Regions from separate parts of the Geobacillus thermopakistaniensis genome, predicted to be linked through region 2. Evidence: riboswitches for the same ligand, from Rfam matches in the RefSeq annotation. Region 2 holds a riboswitch; each other region holds the start of a gene.
What was found. A riboswitch is a leader RNA that binds a small molecule or an ion and turns the genes downstream of it on or off. The one in region 2 is predicted to bind S-adenosylmethionine.

Region 1 (3,830 bases), on a different contig from region 2:
GTCGTAATTCGGCACCCGCGTCGCGTCGTCGAGGACGACGTTTTCGAGCACCGCGCCGAAGCCGATGGCGTCAAAAATTTGCGGCTCTTTCTCGCGCGATAGGTTGATGCATTTCGCATAGCAGCCGCCTTCGATGTTGAAAATGCCGCGGTTTGACCAGCCGTGCTCATCATCGCCGATCAAGCGGCGGTTCGGGTCGGTCGAGAGCGTCGTTTTTCCCGTTCCCGACAAGCCGAAAAAGAGGGCGACGTCGCCTTCCTGGCCGACGTTGGCCGAGCAGTGCATCGGCAGGATGCCTTGTTCCGGCAGCAAATAGTTCATCACCGAGAAAATCGATTTTTTCATTTCGCCGGCATACTCGGTGCCGCTGATCAACACGGTGCGCCGTTCAAACGAGATGATGATGAACGCTTCCGAGCGCGTGCCGTCAACTTTCGGGTCGGCTTTAAAGTTCGGCGCGCAAATGACGGTGAATTGCGGCTCATGCGCGGCGAGCTCTTCGGCGTTCGGCCGGATGAACAGCTGATGGACGAACAAGTTGTGCCAGGCGAATTCGTTGACGACTTGAATCGGCAGCCGGTATTTCGGATCGGCGCCGGCAAAGCCTTTAAACACGAACAGTTCATCTTTCTTCATTAAATAGTCGAGCACTTTGTCGTACAGTTTATCAAACGTCTCCGGAGACATCGGCTGGTTGACCGCGCCCCAGTCGATCGTTTGCTTCGTTGACGGTTCTTCGACGATGTATTTGTCTTTCGGCGACCGCCCTGTGTACTTGCCGGTTGTCACCGCGACGGCTCCGGTGTGCGTCAGCCGTCCTTCGTTCCGTTGCAGGACTTTCTCGACGAGCTCGGCGACGGACAGTTGATGATGCACGTACGGTTTTTGCAGCAATAAATCAAGCTTATTCGTCATGTTTGCGATCCCCATATTCAAAACCTGCCTTCTTTTTGTAATCACTCTTGAAAATAGTATAACACATTTTTATTAATAGTCCATACTAATTGTGTGGGTTTTTCAAACTTTATTTTGCCCAATGTGTTGGTTTCCTTGAGGAAAGAATTTTCGCGGCTGGAAATGATAAAAAATGAATTTTGATAGTTGACTTTGCCGATTCCGTTGCGATAAGATAAGTCATTGAACGGATACTCTTATCCCGAGCCGGTGGAGGGACAGGCCCGATGAAGCCCAGCAACCGTCACAACTGTACATGTGTGAAATGGTGCTAACCTGTGGCAAGGCGCAGTCCTTGAACGATAAGAGTGAAAGGAAGCAATACGATTGCCATGACCTTTCCTCAGCCGTTACAGGAAAGGTTTTTTATATTGCGAAGGGAAAAAGGGAAATGAGTTCCGTGTCGCCACATTATGCCAAGAGGAGGAAACAAACCGAATGTCAGCCAAACGCCGCTTGTTTACTTCAGAGTCTGTGACGGAAGGACATCCGGATAAAATTTGCGACCAAATTTCTGACGCCATTTTGGATGCCATTTTGGAAAAAGATCCAAACGCCCGCGTCGCCTGCGAAACGAGCGTTACGACCGGGCTGGTGCTCGTGAGCGGGGAAATCACGACATCAACATACGTGGACATTCCGCGCATCGTCCGCGATACGGTCCGGGAGATCGGCTACACGCGCGCCAAATACGGATTTGACGCCGATACGTGCGCGGTGCTGACATCGATTGACGAACAATCGCCGGACATTGCGATGGGGGTGGACCGGGCGCTCGAGGCGCGCGAAGGTCAGATGACTGACGAGGAAATCGAAGCGATCGGCGCCGGCGACCAAGGATTGATGTTTGGGTTCGCCTGCAATGAGACGGAAGAATTGATGCCGATGCCGATTTCGCTTGCGCACCGCTTGGCGCGCCGATTGGCGGAAGTGCGCAAAACGGACGTCTTGCCGTACTTGCGGCCGGACGGGAAAACGCAAGTGACGATCGAATACGATGAAAACGGCAAACCGGTGCGCGTCGATACGATCGTCGTTTCCGCGCAGCACCATCCGGAAATTACGCAAGAGCAAATCCAGCGCGACATTAAAGAGCAGGTCATCAAGCCGGTCGTGCCCGCGGAGCTGCTTGATGAGAACACGAAATATTTCATCAACCCGACAGGACGGTTTGTCATCGGCGGTCCGCAAGGGGATGCTGGGTTGACGGGGCGCAAAATCATCGTCGATACGTACGGCGGCTACGCCCGCCACGGCGGTGGCGCGTTCTCGGGCAAAGATCCGACGAAAGTCGACCGCTCGGCGGCGTATGCGGCCCGCTATGTCGCGAAAAACATCGTCGCGGCAGGACTGGCCGACAAATGCGAAGTGCAGCTTGCCTACGCGATCGGCGTCGCTCGCCCAGTTTCGATTTCGATCGATACGTTCGGCACCGGCAAAGTGTCGGAAGACATTTTGATTGAAGTCGTGCGCAACAACTTCGATCTCCGCCCGGCGGGCATCATCAAAATGCTCGACCTTCGCCGCCCGATTTACAAACAGACGGCTGCTTACGGCCATTTTGGGCGTACGGACATCGACCTGCCGTGGGAGCGCACCGACAAAGCCGCCTTGTTGAAAGAACAAGCGCTGGCGTTGGCGGACAAGTGATGAAAGAAAAAGAGCTGCCTGATCACGGCAGCTCTTTTTTGTCGGCGCACGATGTCCGCTGTTGCTGCAGCGCTTTGTAATACTGCCCTTTCTCGACATATTCGCGGCGGATGCGCTCCATTTCGCGGATATCGTCTTCCGTCAGTTCGCGGACGACTTTCGCCGGCCGGCCGAGGGCGAGCGTGTTGGGCGGAATTTTTTTGCCCGGCGGCACTAAACTGCCGGCGCCGATAAACGCGCCTTCCCCGATTTCCGCGCGGTCCAAAATGATTGAGCCCATGCCGATGAGCGCGTTTTTGCGAACGATGGCGCTGTGCAAAATGACTTGATGGCCGACCGTCACCCCGTCCTCAATGATAAGCGGATTGTTTGGACTTTGATGCAAAATTGAGTTATCTTGAATATTGACCCGGTTGCCAATCACCGTTGGCGCCACATCGCCGCGAATGACGGTATTGAACCAAATGCTTGTCTCTTCGCCGATCACGACATCGCCGGTGATCGTCACATAGTCGGCGATAAAGGCGGAGGCGGCAATTTGCGGCGTTTTGCCTTTGTATGGGTAAATCATGGGCGTTCGTTCCTTTCTGTTGCAAAATCGATCGTTCACCATGTATTGTACAACGCTGCGTCCAAATCGCCAACGAAAGCGAGCGCGCCTAATCGGGATTGGTGAAAAACGTTTCGTTTCGCCCGATGAGTGGTTGGGATCGGGGAAGAAGATCCGATTTCACAAAGCTTCTCAACGTGAGAAGAACCGTTGTTGAGCGGCTTTTTCATTCCGTCGCCAACCCTTTTATGGTTTGCCCCGGCCGCATTGATGGCAATACTGGAAGACGAGATCGCAAGCTGTTCAGACGCGAAACGATTTTGGTTGCCGATAAGATGGAAATGCTAGGAGACGAGACCATGGTGTTTGCACCTGAGGTGAGCCGATTGAACATTCCGAAAAACCCCATCGCCTTGATGAAAATGGTGTATCGTGACGTGCTTCCGCTTGTCCACCGCGAGCTTGCCTATTGGCGGCGCCAGGCCGAGCGCATTCCCGACCCGGAATTGCGGCGCCAGGCGCTCGCGAGCATCGCTTCGAAAACGTTCCATTGCGAAGGCGGCTCCATTTTGGCGCTCTTGGCCGGAGAAAACATGGAGGATTGCATCCGCTTTATCGTTGCTTACCAGACGATCAGCGATTATTTGGATAATTTGTGCGACCGCAGCACCTCGCT
Region 2 (11,965 bases):
ATATCGCTTTCAAACACATTTTTTATTATATATATGCCTTCCTCGTTTGTCAAACACTTTTTTAAAAAAATTAGTGTTCATCATGAAAAAAGGGAAAGCCCGCGCCTCCCCCTTATCGAAACAACCCGCGCTCAAACGGCTCGAGCAAGAGCGGAATGTACTGGCGGCGGGCGGTTTCGTATTGTTCCATGATCCGGCGGCGGTGTTGTTCCGCGAGGGCGACGGTGTCGATCAAATCTGTTTCAAGCTGCGGGCTCGCGGTCGAGACGACATACCGGTCAAGGCCGAGCAAGGCGGCGAAGTCGAACACTTTAAACCGGTAGCCGAGCATGACGGCCGGGACGCCGGCGGCCAGGGACAACAAATTAGCGTGGAGTTTGAAGTTGACGGTGGCGGCAAGAGGCTGAAGCCGCTCGATGAACTGCCGTTCGTCATATAGTGCGCGGTCGAAGGTGACGCGCTCCGGGCAGTTAATTTTTTTGTACAGCCGCTCGCAGGCGGAGCGGTCGTTCGGCCAGACGATGTACAAGTGAATCCGGTAGCCGGAGGCGATCCACATTTTGGCAGCGCGGGCGAGGGTGTCTTCGACGAGTGTTTCGTGTTGGCCGAATAGGCGATTGTATGTCGTCCCCCAGTTGATGCCGATCGTTTTTTCTTTGTTTGGCGGTTCGGCTGAGGCGGGAGTCTGCAATAACAGCCCTGGATCGCCGATGACGCGGACGTTTGCAGGATAGGCGCCTAACGTTTTTAATACCGCTTCGCTGAGCGGGCCGCGAATGCCGGCAAAGGCGGCCGAGGCGAGGACGGTGCGGAACAGCTCGACGTCGTTGGCGGAAAAGTGGCGGTGAAGCGCTGGCTTAGCGCCTGCACACAAGGCGTCGGTTTCAGCTTCACCGATCCAGTCAATGCCGCTTCCCCATATCCATATTGGTTTTCCAGCTTCGTGCGCCTCTTGCAAAACGGCCATGTAGCCTGGAAGCAAGAGCGAACCGCCGCCGAGCACGACGGCGTCGTACGGGCTCGTATCTTTCCAGTTGACCTTGGGCGTCGATGGGATGATTTGAACGTCCGGGGCGTATTGGCGGGCATAGGAGGCAAAAAGATTCCATAACAGCTCGTCGCCTACGTTTTGAAAGCCGATCCAACCGATATACAACACCTTTTTCATCATGACGATTCCCCTTTCAACAAGGATGCATATACGCCAAGCACTTGGTCGACACACGTTTTGATATGAAACTGCTGTCTCACCCACTCCCGTCCGGCCGTGCCTAGTTGTTCGCGGTATGAGGGGGAGGCAAGCAGCCGTTTTAAGTCTTGGGAAAGAAGATAGCGGCTGCACCCTTGGCGCGAGCCGTGATCGCCAAAGTAACACTCCCATGCTTCGGCATAACCGCTTGGCTCGACAACGCCGAAGTAGCCGTGGTTGCCAGCGGCGAGCACCGGTTTGCCGCATGCCATCGCTTCTAGAGCGACACGGCCGGTGCCGACAACAACGTCAGCGAGTGAGTAATACACAGCCATATCGCTTTGTTCGCCAACGAGATGGAGAAACGACTCGCGGCACGTTTGGTGAATGAGACGGACAAGGCTCTGCACGTCAGAAAAGCGCGGGCCGTCTCCGACAACGACGGCGTGCAAGTTCGGAAACAGCCGTTTGACATCTTTGCACGCTTTTAAAAACATAAAACAAATGCCAGCTTTCGCCCAGGCGAGGCGGCTGCTATAGACGATGACCAAGGCGTCGTCCGGGATGCCAAGCGTCTGCCGCCCTCCGCGGCCGAGCGGGGCAAACTCGTTCGTGTCAATGCCGTTCGGGATGAGAACCCGTTTGGAAATGAGCGGGACAATATGCCGCTCGACGGGCGGACTGACAGCAATCGCAGCAGAAGCAAGACGGAGCATCTCTTCAAGCTCGGCTGGCGGATAGTACGTGCCATGGGCGGTAAAGACGACCGGGATGCCGCGGCGGCGCGCAGCGGTGGCAGCGAGGATGCCGGATGGCGTCTGGTGGGCATGAACGATCGAGATGTTTTCCTTCTTCATCACCGCCTCAAGCTGCTGAATGAGCTGTTCTTTCCGTTGTTCGTCTATCTCGATCGCTGTTGGAAAATCGATGAAATAAATTGAACAGCCGGCTTCCCTAAAACGATCGGCCAGTGACCCGCCGCGGGCGGCGACGGCCACATGAACGCCGCGGGCGGCCATTTCTTTCGCTAGGCTGAAGGCGTGCGTTTCCGTTCCTCCAAAGTCAAGGCCATCTAGCACCATGAATACGCGCATGATCAGCTCCCTCCTTTCTTATAAAACTGGCGCGAGCGCTGTTGCGGATGGCTGCGGTAGTAGTACAAAATGTCAGGCAAATTTTCCACTTCCAGCTTGGCGTTTAAACATTTGACAATAAACTCATAATCTTCGGCGCCGCGAATCCGCCTTGTCGGCCCGCCGAGTTGGTCAAACACGGCGCCGCGGAACATGATCGTGCCGTGGCAAATGCAATGTTTCCCTTCCGCATAGACGCGGCGGATGTCGCGCCCGTAAGCGAGCCAGTTGGCGGGCGTCTTTCGGTCGAAGTGTCCGTCGGGAAAGGCGGCGTAATTCGTGCCGATTAAAGCGATGTGCGGGTGCTCGTTCAAAAATTTCCATTGTTTTTCGAACCGCTCCGGATGGGAAATATCGTCGGCGTCATGGACAGCGATGTACTCACCTTTGCTTAAAAAGTAGCCGACATTGAGCGCCCCGGCAAAACCGACGTTGCGCGGGAGTTTGATATAGACGACCGGGAAGAACGGGGAATGGTCGTTCATCCACCGCTTCACGACTTCTTCGCTCCCATCGTCCGATCCGTCATCGACAATAATCGCTTCAAACTGGCGATATGTTTGATTGAACAGCCCATTTAGGCAGTCCTCAATATAACGGGATGCGTTATAACACGGAATGACGACGCTGATGAAGTCTTTTTTTCGCTCTGGCACCATCATCAATCACCTCATCCACTATATATCCATTTTTTCTCTTAACGGTGAGAGGCAATCGTTGATTTTTTAGGAAAACAGTAGAATTGTCCTATCATTTACCTGTCATTCCCCCGACAAAGTTCAACCGTTTTCCCCATGCCCGTGGCTAAAAAAATCGTTCTTTCTTCCTCGGATACGCACCCGTGTCGAATGAAAGAGCGGTGCATAACGTAGTTAACGAATGGAAGAAAAGGAAGGAGGAAGAGGCGTTGGGACATAAACATTTGCGCGAAGCAGTGAAAGAGCTGAAAAAGATCCGCAAATGGCTTGAAAAACTAGATTTGGATGATTCGGCCGTCGAACAAATTGTCTCTCTATTAGAAGCCATCGCCGATCACGGGGAAGATGCCGAACGAATTTTGCGCCGCATTCTTGATGAGGAGCAAGAACAGCGGGACATTTTGGAGGACGAGCGCGAACTGTTGCAAGCCATTTTGACCGAGTTGCGCACAGGGGCGCCACCCGCGGAAGATATTGGCGACGAGCTCGAGGACTTGATTGGGGAGAGAGTAGAAATTACGGTCAATTTCGGCCCGGTGAGCGGCACAGTCATCGCCGTCCGAAACGATTATGCCGTGCTTGAGGATGCGCTCGGGCGTTTCGTTTACATTCCGTTTGCCAGCATTCAAGCCATCACCCGTTTAGAAGGCTGATGAAAAACAATGGATTCGCTCGATTTATGAGAAATCACAAGGAATGAAGTGATGGTGTTGCAAGGTTTTTCAATTTGAGAAACACTGTTGGAGAGCAGTATTTCTCCTTAAATCACCGGCCTTTTAGACTGAAAGGAGGGAGGAGACAATGGACTTTGCGACCACATTCGAAGAGCAGCTCCGCCGCCTCATCGGGGAAACGATCCAAGTCGCGACGGACAACAACTTAATAGAGGGACGACTCACCGATGTCGAGGACGGAACGATCGAGCTTAGGGCGGAAGCGGGCGGATACGAGCGGGAAACGCGCACGGTGCTCATTCCGCTGACAGCCGTCAACTTTGTTCGGGAAGTGTAACGAAAAAAACAAAGGTATGCATCCGCCGAAACGATGCATACCTTTGTCGTTACCGCGTCGGAACGACCGATGGATGCTCATTGACAAACGACAACGCCTGCTCAAAATCGGCGATCAAATCGTTGACATCCTCAAGCCCGACGCTCAGCCGCAACAAGCCGTCGGTAATGCCGCGCCGGAGCCTCTCTTCTTTTGGCATCGCCGCATGCGACATTTTCGCTGGGTGCGATAAAATTGACTCGACCGCCCCAAGGCTGACAGCAAACACCGGCAAGCGGACGTTTCGGACGAACGTCCGAGCCGCTTCTTCATCGGCTAAACGGAACGACAGCACAGCGCCAAACCCGGCCGCCTGATGGCGCTGGATGTCATGGCCTGGGTGGTTCTCCAGCCCCGGATAATACACTTTTTCGACCTTTGGATGACAAGCCAAATACTTGGCGATGGCGGCCGCTGATTCAGACGACTGCTTCAGCCGAACGTGGAGCGTTTTTAATCCCCGCAGCACAAGCCACGCATCTTGGACGCCAAGGACGGCGCCAAACGCGTTTTGCAGTTTGTACAATTCTTTTCCCAATTCCTCGTCTTTCACGACCGCCAGCCCGGCGACGACGTCGCTATGGCCGGCTAAAAATTTCGTGGCGCTGTGAAGGACGACATCGACTCCAAGATCAAGCGGCCGCTGCAACGCCGGCGTCATGAACGTATTATCCAAGAATGTCAAACAGCCATGCGCCTTCGCCAACTTGACGACGCCTTGAATATCGGTCACTTTTAACAATGGATTGGACGGCGTTTCCATATAAATGACTTTCGTGTTCGGCCGGATGTTTTCCGCCACTGCGTTTAAATCGGTCATATCGACAAACGTATATTCAATGCCAAAGCGGCCGAGCACCTCCGTAATCATCCGGTACGTGCCGCCGTAGACGTCTTCGGTCACGAGCACGTGGTCGCCTTTTGAGAGAAGCAAAAACGCCGTTGAAATAGCCGCCATGCCAGAGGCGAACGCAAACCCGCGCGTTCCGCCTTCTAACGCCGCGATCGTTTCCTCAAGCGCCTCGCGCGTCGGGTTGCTGGAGCGGCTGTAGTCGTATTTGCCGAATGAATCGAAATCGAACTGATGGAACGTGGAGGCGTGCTGGATCGGCACGCTCACCGCCCCCGTTTCGCGGTCGACTTTCCATTCGTTATGGAGCAGTTTCGTCGAAAACGCCCATTCCTGTTCCATCGCTTACACCTCTTTCATGTTTTTCAATGCCTGCGCCAAATCGGCGATCAAATCGTCAGCGTGCTCAATGCCGACCGAGAAACGGAGCAGCCGGTTGCAAATACCGTTTTGGATGCGGATTTCCTCAGGAATGTCCGCATGCGTCTGCGTCGCTGGGTACGTAATAAAGCTTTCGACTCCGCCCAGGCTTTCCGCGAACGTAATGAGGCGCAAGCTTTTTAAAAACCCGTTCACCCACTTTTCATCGGCAATCCGGAACGACAGCATCCCGCCTCTTCCTGGATATAAGACGTCTGTAACATCTTCATGTTCGCGCAAAAAGGCGCTGATGCGCTTGGCGTTTTCTTCATGCTGGCGCATCCTTAGCGCCAGCGTTTTCATCCCGCGAATCAACAGCCACGAATCAAACGGCGACAAAACCGCGCCGATGGCGTTCTGATACTCGGCCAGGCGTTGACAGAGCTCCTCGCCCTTGGCGACGACAAGGCCAGCCAACACGTCGTTATGGCCGCCTAAATATTTCGTGGCGCTGTGGATGACAATATCGGCGCCTTGTTCGATCGGGCGTTGAAGCACCGGTGTATAAAACGTGTTGTCAACGATCAACAAAAGCCCATGCCGCTTGGCGAATTCGGAGACGGCGCGGATATCGGTCTCATGCATAAGCGGGTTCGTCGGTGTTTCCAGGAAAATCGCTTTCGTTTTTTCGGTGATACACGCTTCCACCGCAGCGAGATCAGCAAAATCGACGTAATGGAATCCAAGACCATACTTGCGCCAGCCGCGCTCAAACAGGCGGTACGTGCCGCCGTAAAGGTCGGCCGATACGAGAAACTCATCTCCGCTCTCAAACAAGGCGAGCACCGTCTGAATGGCGGCCATGCCGGAGCTGAACGCATAGCCTTGGTCGCCGCCTTCCAGTCTCGCGATCGCTTCTTCGACGATTTTGCGCGTGGGGTTGCCGGTGCGGATGTAGTCAAACCCAGTCGACTCTCCGATGCCGGCATGGCGGTAGGCGGTGGAAAAATAAACCGGCGGGTTGACCGTCCCCGTCACCGTTTCGCTCCGGTTGCCAATTTGCGCTAACAACGTCTCCAGTTTCTCCATCTCATCTCTCTCCTTCTGCTGAAAATTCCATCATGGATCAACGGCCGACCACTTAATGCCCAACGAAGCACCACTGTCCGTTGGGCAGAGGCCAAGCGCCTTCGTCCGAAACCGCCTCGCGGTTGATGGAAGCGGCCGCTTGAATAAATAAAAAAAGTCTTCTAAGAAGAAGACTTTTCCATACACATGGGGTCATGCTTCTTCTTATCTGCCGAATTGAATGCTCAATTCGCTGGATTTAGCACCTGGCCGTCGGGCGGCTGGTTGCTGAAGCTTCATTGGGCCAGTTCCCTCCGCTTCTCTTGATAAGAATGGGACGCGTATTCAATTTTTTTAAATTTAATAAAAATGTAACGCATTCCCCACGTTTTTGCAAGCCATTTTTTTGTCAGCGGTGCGATTCGGCAAATTCGCGAAAAATTCGAGCCCTTCATTAACATCTTTGGGCGCAAATATGTTACAATAACAGATGAACTTACGCTTTCATGGAGGATGGTCATGGCGACAGCAACAGGAACGATGCGCGACTGCAAGTTGTACAGCAGAGAGCTGCAAGAAGAAATCGAACTGCTCATCTACTTGCCAAGCAATTTTTCGCCGCTTTACAAATATTCTTTATTAATCGCGCAAGACGGCAAAGATTATTTTATGTATGGAAAAATGAAAACCGTCATCGAAACGCTGATGGCAGAAGGAACAATCGACCGGACGATCGTCGTCGGCATCCCGTATCGGAACGTCAACGACCGCTACGAGAAATACCACCCGGAAGGACGAAAGCACGAAGCATACCTTCGTTTTTTAGCCCATGAGCTCGTCCCGTTTTTGGACCGCGAACTGCCGACATACCAAATGGGCAAAGGCCGGGCGCTGATCGGCGATTCGCTCGGCGGAACGGTGTCGCTTCTAGCCGGGTTGTTGTATCCGCATACATTTGGGAAAATCGCCATGCAGTCCCCCTATATCGATGACTCGGTATTGGCGCGCATCCGCTCATTCCGCGATCCATCGCTCCTTTCGCTTTACCATTCTGTTGGCACAGAGGAAACAGCGGTGAAAACGACGGATGGCCATGTGCGCGATTTTATCACCCCGAATCGAATGGCGCGGGACTTGTTTATGGAAAAACGGTTTGCTTATACGTACCATGAGTTCGAAGGCGGCCATGCGTGGACGTATTGGCAGCCGGATGTACCCCGGGCCGTAGCCGCTGTTTTATCATTATAGGACAAAACGGAGCAACTTCAAAGATGTCGAAGCCGCCGCATCCATTCCGTGCGTTTCCTGTGCATGGAAAAAGAACTGGTTCAAGGAGGGAAAACAAAATGAAGTACGGCATTGTGATCTTTCCGCCAAAACGGATTCAGGACTTCGCCAACTCGTACCGGAAACGGTACGACAGCCATTACGCCCTCATCCCGCCGCATATTACGCTGAAATACCCATTTGAAGCGGATGAGGAGCAAATAAAAAAAATGGCGAAAGAGTTGCGCCGCATTGCGGCGGAAACACCTCCCATTCCGATCAAAGTGACGAAATTCAGCTCGTTTTACCCGACAAGCAACATCATTTATTTGAAGGTGGAACCAAACGACGTGCTCGAGCGCCTTCATGAACAACTGCACAGCGGCTTGTTCGCCGGAAAGCCGGAGTTTGTGTTCGTGCCTCACATTACGATCGGCCGCGATTTGCCGGGCGCAGAATATGCGGACGTCTACAGCCAGCTGAAGCTGCAAGATGTGCACTTCGAGGAGACCGTCGACCGCTTCCATCTTCTCTATCAGCTGGAAAACGGCTCGTGGACCGTCTATGAAACGTTTATCGTCGGAGGAAAGGAAACGGTCTGAGATGAACATTGCGATTGGCACAACGCAAGATCGCGCTTTGTACGAAGACGCCTTGCGCGTCCGCCGGCTCGTATTCATTGAGGAGCAAAACGTGCCGGAAGACGAGGAAATCGACGCATTCGAGGACGACTCGTTCCACCTCGTCCTGTATGATGGCCAAACACCGGTGGGTGCTGGGCGACTCCGTTTCATTGACGAAGGCGTCGGCAAAATCGAGCGCATTTGCGTCCTGCCGTCCTACCGCGGCCGCGGCGCCGGACGGATGGTGATGGAAGCGATCGAACAGCTGGCGAAAACAAAAGGGGCGAAAACGGCGAAACTGAACGCCCAGACGCACGCAGAACCGTTTTACCAAAAGCTCGGCTATACGACCGTCTCCGGCGTCTTTATGGACGCCGGCATCCCACATGTCACGATGGTGAAATCGCTCGAATGATGGCCATAGAACAGCCTCGTCTACACTGATCCAAGGCTTGGGATCATCGAACATCGTTTCGCTCTCCTGAGCCAAGCAGAGCAAAAGGGAGCTGTGCGCACGCAAGCTCCCTTTTGCTTACTTTTTGTTGTTCAGCATATTGGCGATCGTATTGAAATCAATTTGCTTGCCGTTATGGACGATCGCCTTGACGATTTGATCCTCAAGTTCTTTTGGCACTTTCCGGTTGGCAATTTGCGCCACCCGCTTCACCACTTGGCGCACCGTTTTTTCATCGCTGAAATTGGCGTTTTGCAGCGAGTTGGCGAGCTCAAAAACGTCTTTCATATTGACACCTGTTTTCTTTTCGATGTTTTTAAAAAATTGCTGATCCATCGTTCCGCCTCCTTCTCCCTGCTATATCGTATGATGCTCCCGCCTCGGCGTGCATCAAATTAGGGAAAGAAAAATACGAGCCGCTCCGTGGCGCCGAAACGGCCCGTACCCCTTTCGCTTTTTCCGTTAGGCGACAAATGCCGCGCCGACAATAATCAACAAAATGAACAACACGACAATCAGCACAAAGCCACCGCCATAGCCACCGCCATAGCCGTAGCCGTAAGGATAACCATAACCGCAGAAGCCCATCATAATGTGCACCTCCTTCTCCGTTTACTGTATCGTATTCACCGGCTTAGCGGGGCGTATGGGCGCAAAGGCCATTTTGTCATCCAAATCGGCGGAACAGCTCGGCAAATTCCCGCTCCTTTTTCGCAAACCATTGCTCGATGTAGTCTAAGTTGCCTTGCACACTTTTTAAAAATCCATTGTTCAATTTTTCGATTTCTTGCAACTGTTTGTTAAAGTCCTTTCCCCATTGTTCAAACAGGCGGATGAACGTTTCATGCCCTTCTTTGCGTGACGCAACCCAACCTTCGAGCGCCTTTTCCAGTTCTTTGCTCACACTTTCCCCCCCTTTCTTACTGTTGTATGCAAAAACGACTGCCCGAGGTGAAGGCATCCCCGTTCTTTTTTTGCCTCGCCATATGATAAAGTAAAGATGAACGTCAACATGAAAGGGAGGAAACGAATGTGAAACGCATTGAAACAGTGGAGCAATTCGAGGCGGTCATTTCCGGTGATAAACCAACGATCATCAAGTTTTACACAACTTGGTGTCCGGACTGCGTGCGCCTCAATATGTTCATCGATGACATCGTTCGCGACTATAGACAATATGATTGGTTTGAAATCGACCGTGACCAGTTTCCGGAACTTGGCGAGAAATACCAGGTACTTGGCATCCCGAGCCTGCTTGTCTTCCGCAACGGAAAAAAAATTGCTCATCTGCACAGCGCTGACGCCAAAACGCCGGAAGAGGTGCGCGCCTTTTTGCAGTCCCTGCCGGAGTAAGACGGGGCGGCATCCTTGCCTCGCCAGAGAAGAAGGGCAACAAAAAGAGGCTGTCCGAGAAGGAAGCTTTCCTTCTCGGACAGCCATGCGAATGAACAGACAGCTCCTTATGGATCGCCGATTGTGGAAACGGAAGCCGTCAATATTCAATTTCGTCGTAGTCTTTCGGCTGGCGCGTCAGCTGCGGGCTGTCAAACATCAATTCAATCGAAATTTCCTCATCGGTCGTCCGCGTCCGCTCGGAGCGGTCGTTTGGTTTCAATTGGACTTGAATTTCCTCATCCGTCGTTTTTATCCGTTTGTCTTCCATCGTCTTTTCCTCCTGTGTCATCAGTTTCGCAAGAGCGGTTCGACTTTTTGCACAAGCTCTGCCATTTTTGCGGCGTTTCGTTCATACAGCGCCTTCGCCTCTTCGGAATTCGTCTGCAACGCATACAGCTCCAGATCAGCCTGCACTTTTTTCATCGCGGCCAAGAGCAGCTTTTTCTCCTGCGGCTCGGCAATTTGGATCTTATCATCGTACAAATCGATCGTCAGCTGTCCGTATGAATCGACTTGGGCGAGAAACACATTTTCAATCGCCACTCCTTGTTTGTCAAGCTGTTCCTTCAGCCAGCCGCGGCCAAGCCCCATCGTAGCGAGTGGCTCATCCAAAATCATGCCGTCCATAATGACCGTTTGCGGCTCTTTTTCCCGCGGTGGGTTTGGGAACACATCTCCGACGGTGAGCGGCTGCTTTTCCCGCTTCAGCAACACGTTCAAGTCGCCGTTTGGCTCAAGCACCGCAAACTCGACGTCGGCGACGCGGAACACATCTTTTTTGCGCAGCTGTTCGAGCAGCTCGTCAACCGTATATTTCTCCCGTTTCAAGTTTTCCTCTAAAATTTTGCCGTTTTTAATAAAAACCGTGGAATTGCCCTCGACAAAATCGCGAAATTTCTTGTTGCGCAGCGAGAGACGAGCGACAGCCACTGGAAACAGCGACCAAATCAAAATGCTGGTGATGCCTTCTTGCAACGAAATTCCTAAATCGACCGACATCGTTCCAGCGATATCGCCGACGGTAATGCCGACGATGTATTCAAAAAACGACAATTTTGATAATTGCTTTTTGCCGAGAATGCGGGTGATAACAAACAACCCGATTAAAATGCAAATCGAACGAATGGCGGTTTCTAACCATATAGGCATCGATCATGCTCCTTACTTTCCGTGGTATTGCGGCTCTTCGAACTCGAGCCGGCCGATCCGGTCTTTGATGTCCGCGATGATCTCCTCTGTCGCAAGCATCGCTTCATGAAACGTCCGTTGCGCCGTTTCATCCTGGGAAGTGAGCGCCAGCTGTTGCAGCCCAGCGTGAATGCCTTTTAAGCTCGCCAACGTTTGTTTCACCTGCGAAGCAACGGTCATGGAAGATCCCTCCTATCCTTTCGGGCGGAACAAGAGCGCCCCGATAAACCCAAAGACGATCGCCGCGGAGATGCCGGCGCTCGTCACTTCAAACATGCCGGTCAATACGCCGATAATGCCGTGTTTTTCCGCCTCTTGCATCGCGCCGTGAACGAGCGCGTTTCCAAAGCTCGTAATCGGAATCGTCGCCCCGGCGCCGGCAAAATCAATGAGTGGCTCATACAAACCGAATCCATCCAAAATCGCCCCGACGACGACGAGAATCGTCAACGTATGCGCAGGTGTCAGTTTAAACACATCCATCAAAATTTGCCCGATCACGCAAATCAGCCCGCCGACGACAAACGCCCAAAAAAACATAGCCAACACGCTACGCCTCACCTCCATACTCGATCGCCACCGCGTGGGCGATGCATGGAATCGTCTCGTTTTGCTGGAACGATAGCGGCGACAATAGCGCTCCTGTCGCGACTGCCAAAATGCGCTTCAGCTCGCCGCGCCGCATCCGTTT
Region 3 (3,830 bases), on a different contig from region 2:
AAACGAATACGCCATCATTTTCAAATAAATGGGCGTCCACACGGATTTGTAGTTGGACAACGTCCAATGGCCGTCAAGATCCAAAAACGATTCATACACCAAAAAGACAATCGGGGCCACGACAAACAGCACAAGCCAAATGCCATAAGGGATTAAATACCAGTTCCGCCACGCCCGTTCCGTCATGCGTCCTCATCCTCCTTTTCGAGTCGCATGACGTGAATCGCTTCCGGTTCAAAACGAAGGCCGACCGTTTCCCCGACTTCGGCCTTTTTCGTCGAATGGACAAGCCATTCGTTGCCGTTTTCGTCATAGCCGCAAATTTCATAATGGACACCGCGGAATAAGAGCGAATCGACGCGGATGACGATCTGCCCGTCTTCCGGCGCCGCGAGCTCCAAATCTTCCGGGCGGATGACGACATCGACCGGTTCGTTTGGCGCGAAGCCGCGGTCAACACACGCAAACTGTTTGCCGGCAAATTCGACGAGGAAATCGTCGATCATGCGCCCTGACAAAATGTTCGATTCGCCAATGAAATCGGCGACGAATCGATTGACAGGCTCGTCGTAAATGTCTTTCGGCGTCCCAAACTGCTGAATTTTCCCTTTATTCAGAACAAAAATGTAATCGGACATCGCCAGCGCTTCTTCTTGATCATGCGTGACAAAAATAAACGTAATGCCCAATCGGCGCTGCAATTCACGAAGTTCATACTGCATTTCCGTGCGCAGTTTCAAATCCAAGGCTGACAGCGGTTCATCCAAGAGCAGCACCTCAGGTTCATTGACAATCGCCCGGGCAATGGCGACGCGCTGACGCTGGCCGCCTGACATTTCTTGAATGCGGCGGCGCTCATAGCCGTCTAAGTTGACAAACCGAAGCGCTTCCCTCACTTTCTCGCGAATGTCGGTTTCTTTCATCTTTTTCACGCGCAAACCAAACGCAACGTTTTCAAACACATCGAGATGAGGGAACAATGCATAGTCTTGAAAAACAGTGTTGACTTGCCGTTTGTTCGGCGGGACGTTTTGAATCGGCTTTCCGTGGAAATAAATCGTTCCTTCCGTCGGCTCGATAAACCCGGCAATCAGCCGCAAAATCGTTGTCTTCCCACAACCCGATGGTCCAAGCAGCGTATAAAACTTCCCGCGCTCCATCGCAAAACTGACATCATCCAGTACGGCTGCGCCGTCGTATTCCTTCGTCACTCGCTCGAAGCGGATGATTTCTCCGTTCACTTTCAGCCCCCCGTCTTCTTCATCTCCATCATTCCTAATTAGAACATAGAGACAATGAAAGTGCAATGACAAAACGATCGTTGAACGGTCTTCCCACCCATGCCAATGCTTAAGAAGCGAAAAATGGTCGATGATGCAATTGATAAGGCAACATACCGCCCGTTTTCCTCTCTTACAAGACATAATCAAGGTATTGAAAAATAAATCCAATTAAAAATCTAATATTTTTGCCTCTATCGGCTCAAACGTTTCTATGTGAACATGGAAAAAACCAATTTTTTCTATTATAATATATCTATGAATTCTGTTAGGGAGGAATGAAATTGAAAAGCATCAAACCCGGCCGCGGTCCGTCGATGCAAGGACTCTTCGGCAGCATCGCCGCTGTGTTGTTCGGCATCTTTTGGATGGTGATGGCATTCTCCATCACCGCGGACTCGCCGTTTCCCGCCGCCCGCTTTTTTCCGTTTTTCGGCCTTGTCGTCATCGCCATCGGCGTATTTCAAGCGTTTTACCATTACAAAAATGCGACGGGAAAACAACGCATGTCCTTATTGGACATTGTCGACAGCGAGGAAGAGCCCGACCCGCTGAACGTCCGATTTGGAAGCCATAAACAGCCAAACAAGCATTGCCCTCATTGCGGCGGGCATGTGCAGCACAATTTCCAATTTTGCCCCCAATGTGGAAAAGAGCTTCTCCGTTGATCCGAGAAATTCTTTTTTGAAATTTCCTCGCTTCACCGTATTGAATAATTTCGAAAAATACATTAAATTATATAGTAATCATCAAAACGCTGCCGCACAATTGCATACGGACATTCTTATCAAGAGAGGGGGAGGGACTGGCCCGGTGAACCCTCAGCAACCTGGCCCGCGGCCAAGGTGCTAAATCCAGACAGGCGGAAGCCTGGAAGATAAGAAGAAGCGAATGAAAAGTCTTCTTCTTATAGAAGGCTTTTTTCTTTTACTACGGAGAAACGGGGGAATCGAACGTGGGATTGCTGGATAAGTTGAAAGAGCGCATTCTCATCGCCGACGGGGCGATGGGAACGCTTTTATATTCGCACGGCATTGACCGTTGTTTTGAAGAATTGAATCTATCCAATCCAGATGAAATCGTCCATATTCATGAAGCGTATATCGCCGCGGGCGCCGACGTCATTCAGACGAATACATACGGCGCCAACTATGTGAAACTCGCCCGCTACGGCCTTGAAGATGAGGTGCCGGCCATCAACCGCGCGGCGGTGCGGCTCGCCAGGCAAGCGGCGAACGGGCGGGCGTACGTGCTCGGGACGATCGGGGGGCTGCGCACGTTAAACAAAAGCGTCGTCACGCTCGAAGAAGTGAAACGGACGTTTCGCGAGCAGCTGTTTGTCCTGCTGGCTGAAGGAGTCGACGGCGTGCTGCTCGAGACGTATTACGATTTGGAAGAGTTGGAGACGGTGCTTGCCATCGCCCGCAAAGAGACCGACTTGCCGATTATCGCTCACGTCTCGCTCCATGAAGTCGGCGTCTTGCAAGATGGCACGCCGCTCGCGGACGCCCTTGCCCGCCTAGAGGCGCTCGGGGCCGATGTCGTCGGACTGAACTGTCGTCTCGGTCCATATCATATGCTTCGGTCGCTCGAGGAAGTGCCGCTGCCGAAGCAGGCATTTTTGTCGGCGTATCCGAACGCGAGCCTCCCGGATTACCGCGATGGCCGGCTTGTCTATGAGACGAACGCTGAATATTTCGAGGAAACAGCCAAAGCGTTCCGCGACCAAGGGGTGCGCTTGATCGGCGGGTGCTGCGGCACGACGCCGAAGCATATCGCAGCGATGGCAAAAGCGCTCTCCGACCGAACGCCGGTGACGGAAAAAACGGTGAAACGGCGCGCGGTGTCTGTATCAGTGCAAGCGGATCGGCCCGCCCCATCTCCCCTTCCCGAGCTTGCCCGCACGCGCCGCTCGGTCATTGTGGAGCTGGATCCGCCGAAAAAATTGGGGATTGACAAGTTTCTTGCTGGGGCGAAAGCGCTCCATGACGCCGGCATCGATGCGCTGACGTTGGCCGACAACTCGCTCGCCACGCCGCGCATCAGCAACGCCGCTGTCGCCACGATCATCAAGGAGCAGCTCGGCATCCGCCCGCTTGTGCATATTACATGCCGCGATCGCAATTTGATCGGCTTGCAGTCGCATTTGATGGGCTTGCATACGCTCGGCATCACCGACGTGCTCGCCATTACCGGCGACCCGTCGAAAATCGGCGACTTCCCAGGAGCAACGTCGGTGTATGATTTATCATCGTTCGATTTGATCCGCTTGATCCGCCAGTTTAACGAAGGGCTGTCGTACTCGGGCAAACCGCTTGGGCAAAAAACGAACTTCTCGATCGGCGCTGCGTTCAACCCGAACGTCCGCCATTTGGATAAAGCAGTTGAGCGAATGGAGAAAAAAATTCAATGCGGCGCCCACTATTTCTTGACCCAGCCGATTTACTCGGAAGAGAAAATCGTTGAAGTGCACGAAGCGACCAAGCATCTTGACACGCCGATTTACATCGGCATTATGCCACTTGTGAGCGCGCGCAACGCCGACTTTTT

Region 1: it holds a riboswitch for S-adenosylmethionine, as region 2 does, so the genes downstream of both, metK (methionine adenosyltransferase) here and T260_RS129850 (methionine biosynthesis PLP-dependent protein) in region 2, are expected to answer to the same signal.
Region 3: it holds a riboswitch for S-adenosylmethionine, as region 2 does, so the genes downstream of both, T260_RS130295 (bifunctional homocysteine S-methyltransferase/methylenetetrahydrofolate reductase) here and T260_RS129850 (methionine biosynthesis PLP-dependent protein) in region 2, are expected to answer to the same signal.

Annotation. Positions count from the first base shown of each region.
Region 1 covers NZ_AYSF01000028.1:69,386-73,215, forward strand. Annotated here, with positions in the region: gene pckA (phosphoenolpyruvate carboxykinase (ATP)) at 1-930, opposite strand, end outside; SAM riboswitch class I at 1,149-1,263, shown strand; gene metK (methionine adenosyltransferase) at 1,393-2,604, shown strand; gene T260_RS135350 (gamma carbonic anhydrase) at 2,627-3,175, opposite strand; gene tbcS (tetraprenyl-beta-curcumene synthase) at 3,514-3,830, shown strand, end outside.
Region 2 covers NZ_AYSF01000048.1:1,111-13,075, forward strand. Annotated here, with positions in the region: gene T260_RS129880 (polysaccharide pyruvyl transferase family protein) at 113-1,171, opposite strand; gene T260_RS129875 (glycosyltransferase family 4 protein) at 1,168-2,283, opposite strand; gene T260_RS129870 (glycosyltransferase family 2 protein) at 2,286-2,981, opposite strand; gene T260_RS129865 (hypothetical protein) at 3,230-3,673, shown strand; gene T260_RS129860 (LSm family protein) at 3,822-4,031, shown strand; gene metC (cystathionine beta-lyase) at 4,081-5,262, opposite strand; gene T260_RS129850 (methionine biosynthesis PLP-dependent protein) at 5,266-6,369, opposite strand; SAM riboswitch class I at 6,571-6,681, opposite strand; gene T260_RS129845 (GTNG_0744 family esterase) at 6,868-7,596, shown strand; gene T260_RS129840 (YjcG family protein) at 7,695-8,216, shown strand; gene T260_RS129835 (GNAT family N-acetyltransferase) at 8,218-8,652, shown strand; gene spoVIF (sporulation-specific transcription regulator SpoVIF) at 8,770-9,027, opposite strand; gene T260_RS1000000138800 (YjcZ family sporulation protein) at 9,154-9,282, opposite strand; gene T260_RS129825 (hypothetical protein) at 9,359-9,595, opposite strand; gene T260_RS129820 (thioredoxin family protein) at 9,724-10,044, shown strand; gene T260_RS1000000139955 (hypothetical protein) at 10,184-10,354, opposite strand; gene T260_RS129815 (DUF421 domain-containing protein) at 10,375-11,235, opposite strand; gene T260_RS129810 (DUF1657 domain-containing protein) at 11,248-11,454, opposite strand; gene spoVAE (stage V sporulation protein AE) at 11,467-11,823, opposite strand; gene spoVAD (stage V sporulation protein AD) at 11,825-11,965, opposite strand, start outside.
Region 3 covers NZ_AYSF01000045.1:33,837-37,666, forward strand. Annotated here, with positions in the region: gene T260_RS130310 (ABC transporter permease) at 1-186, opposite strand, end outside; gene T260_RS130305 (ABC transporter ATP-binding protein) at 183-1,241, opposite strand; gene T260_RS130300 (DUF7577 domain-containing protein) at 1,565-1,948, shown strand; SAM riboswitch class I at 2,062-2,164, shown strand; gene T260_RS130295 (bifunctional homocysteine S-methyltransferase/methylenetetrahydrofolate reductase) at 2,236-3,830, shown strand, end outside.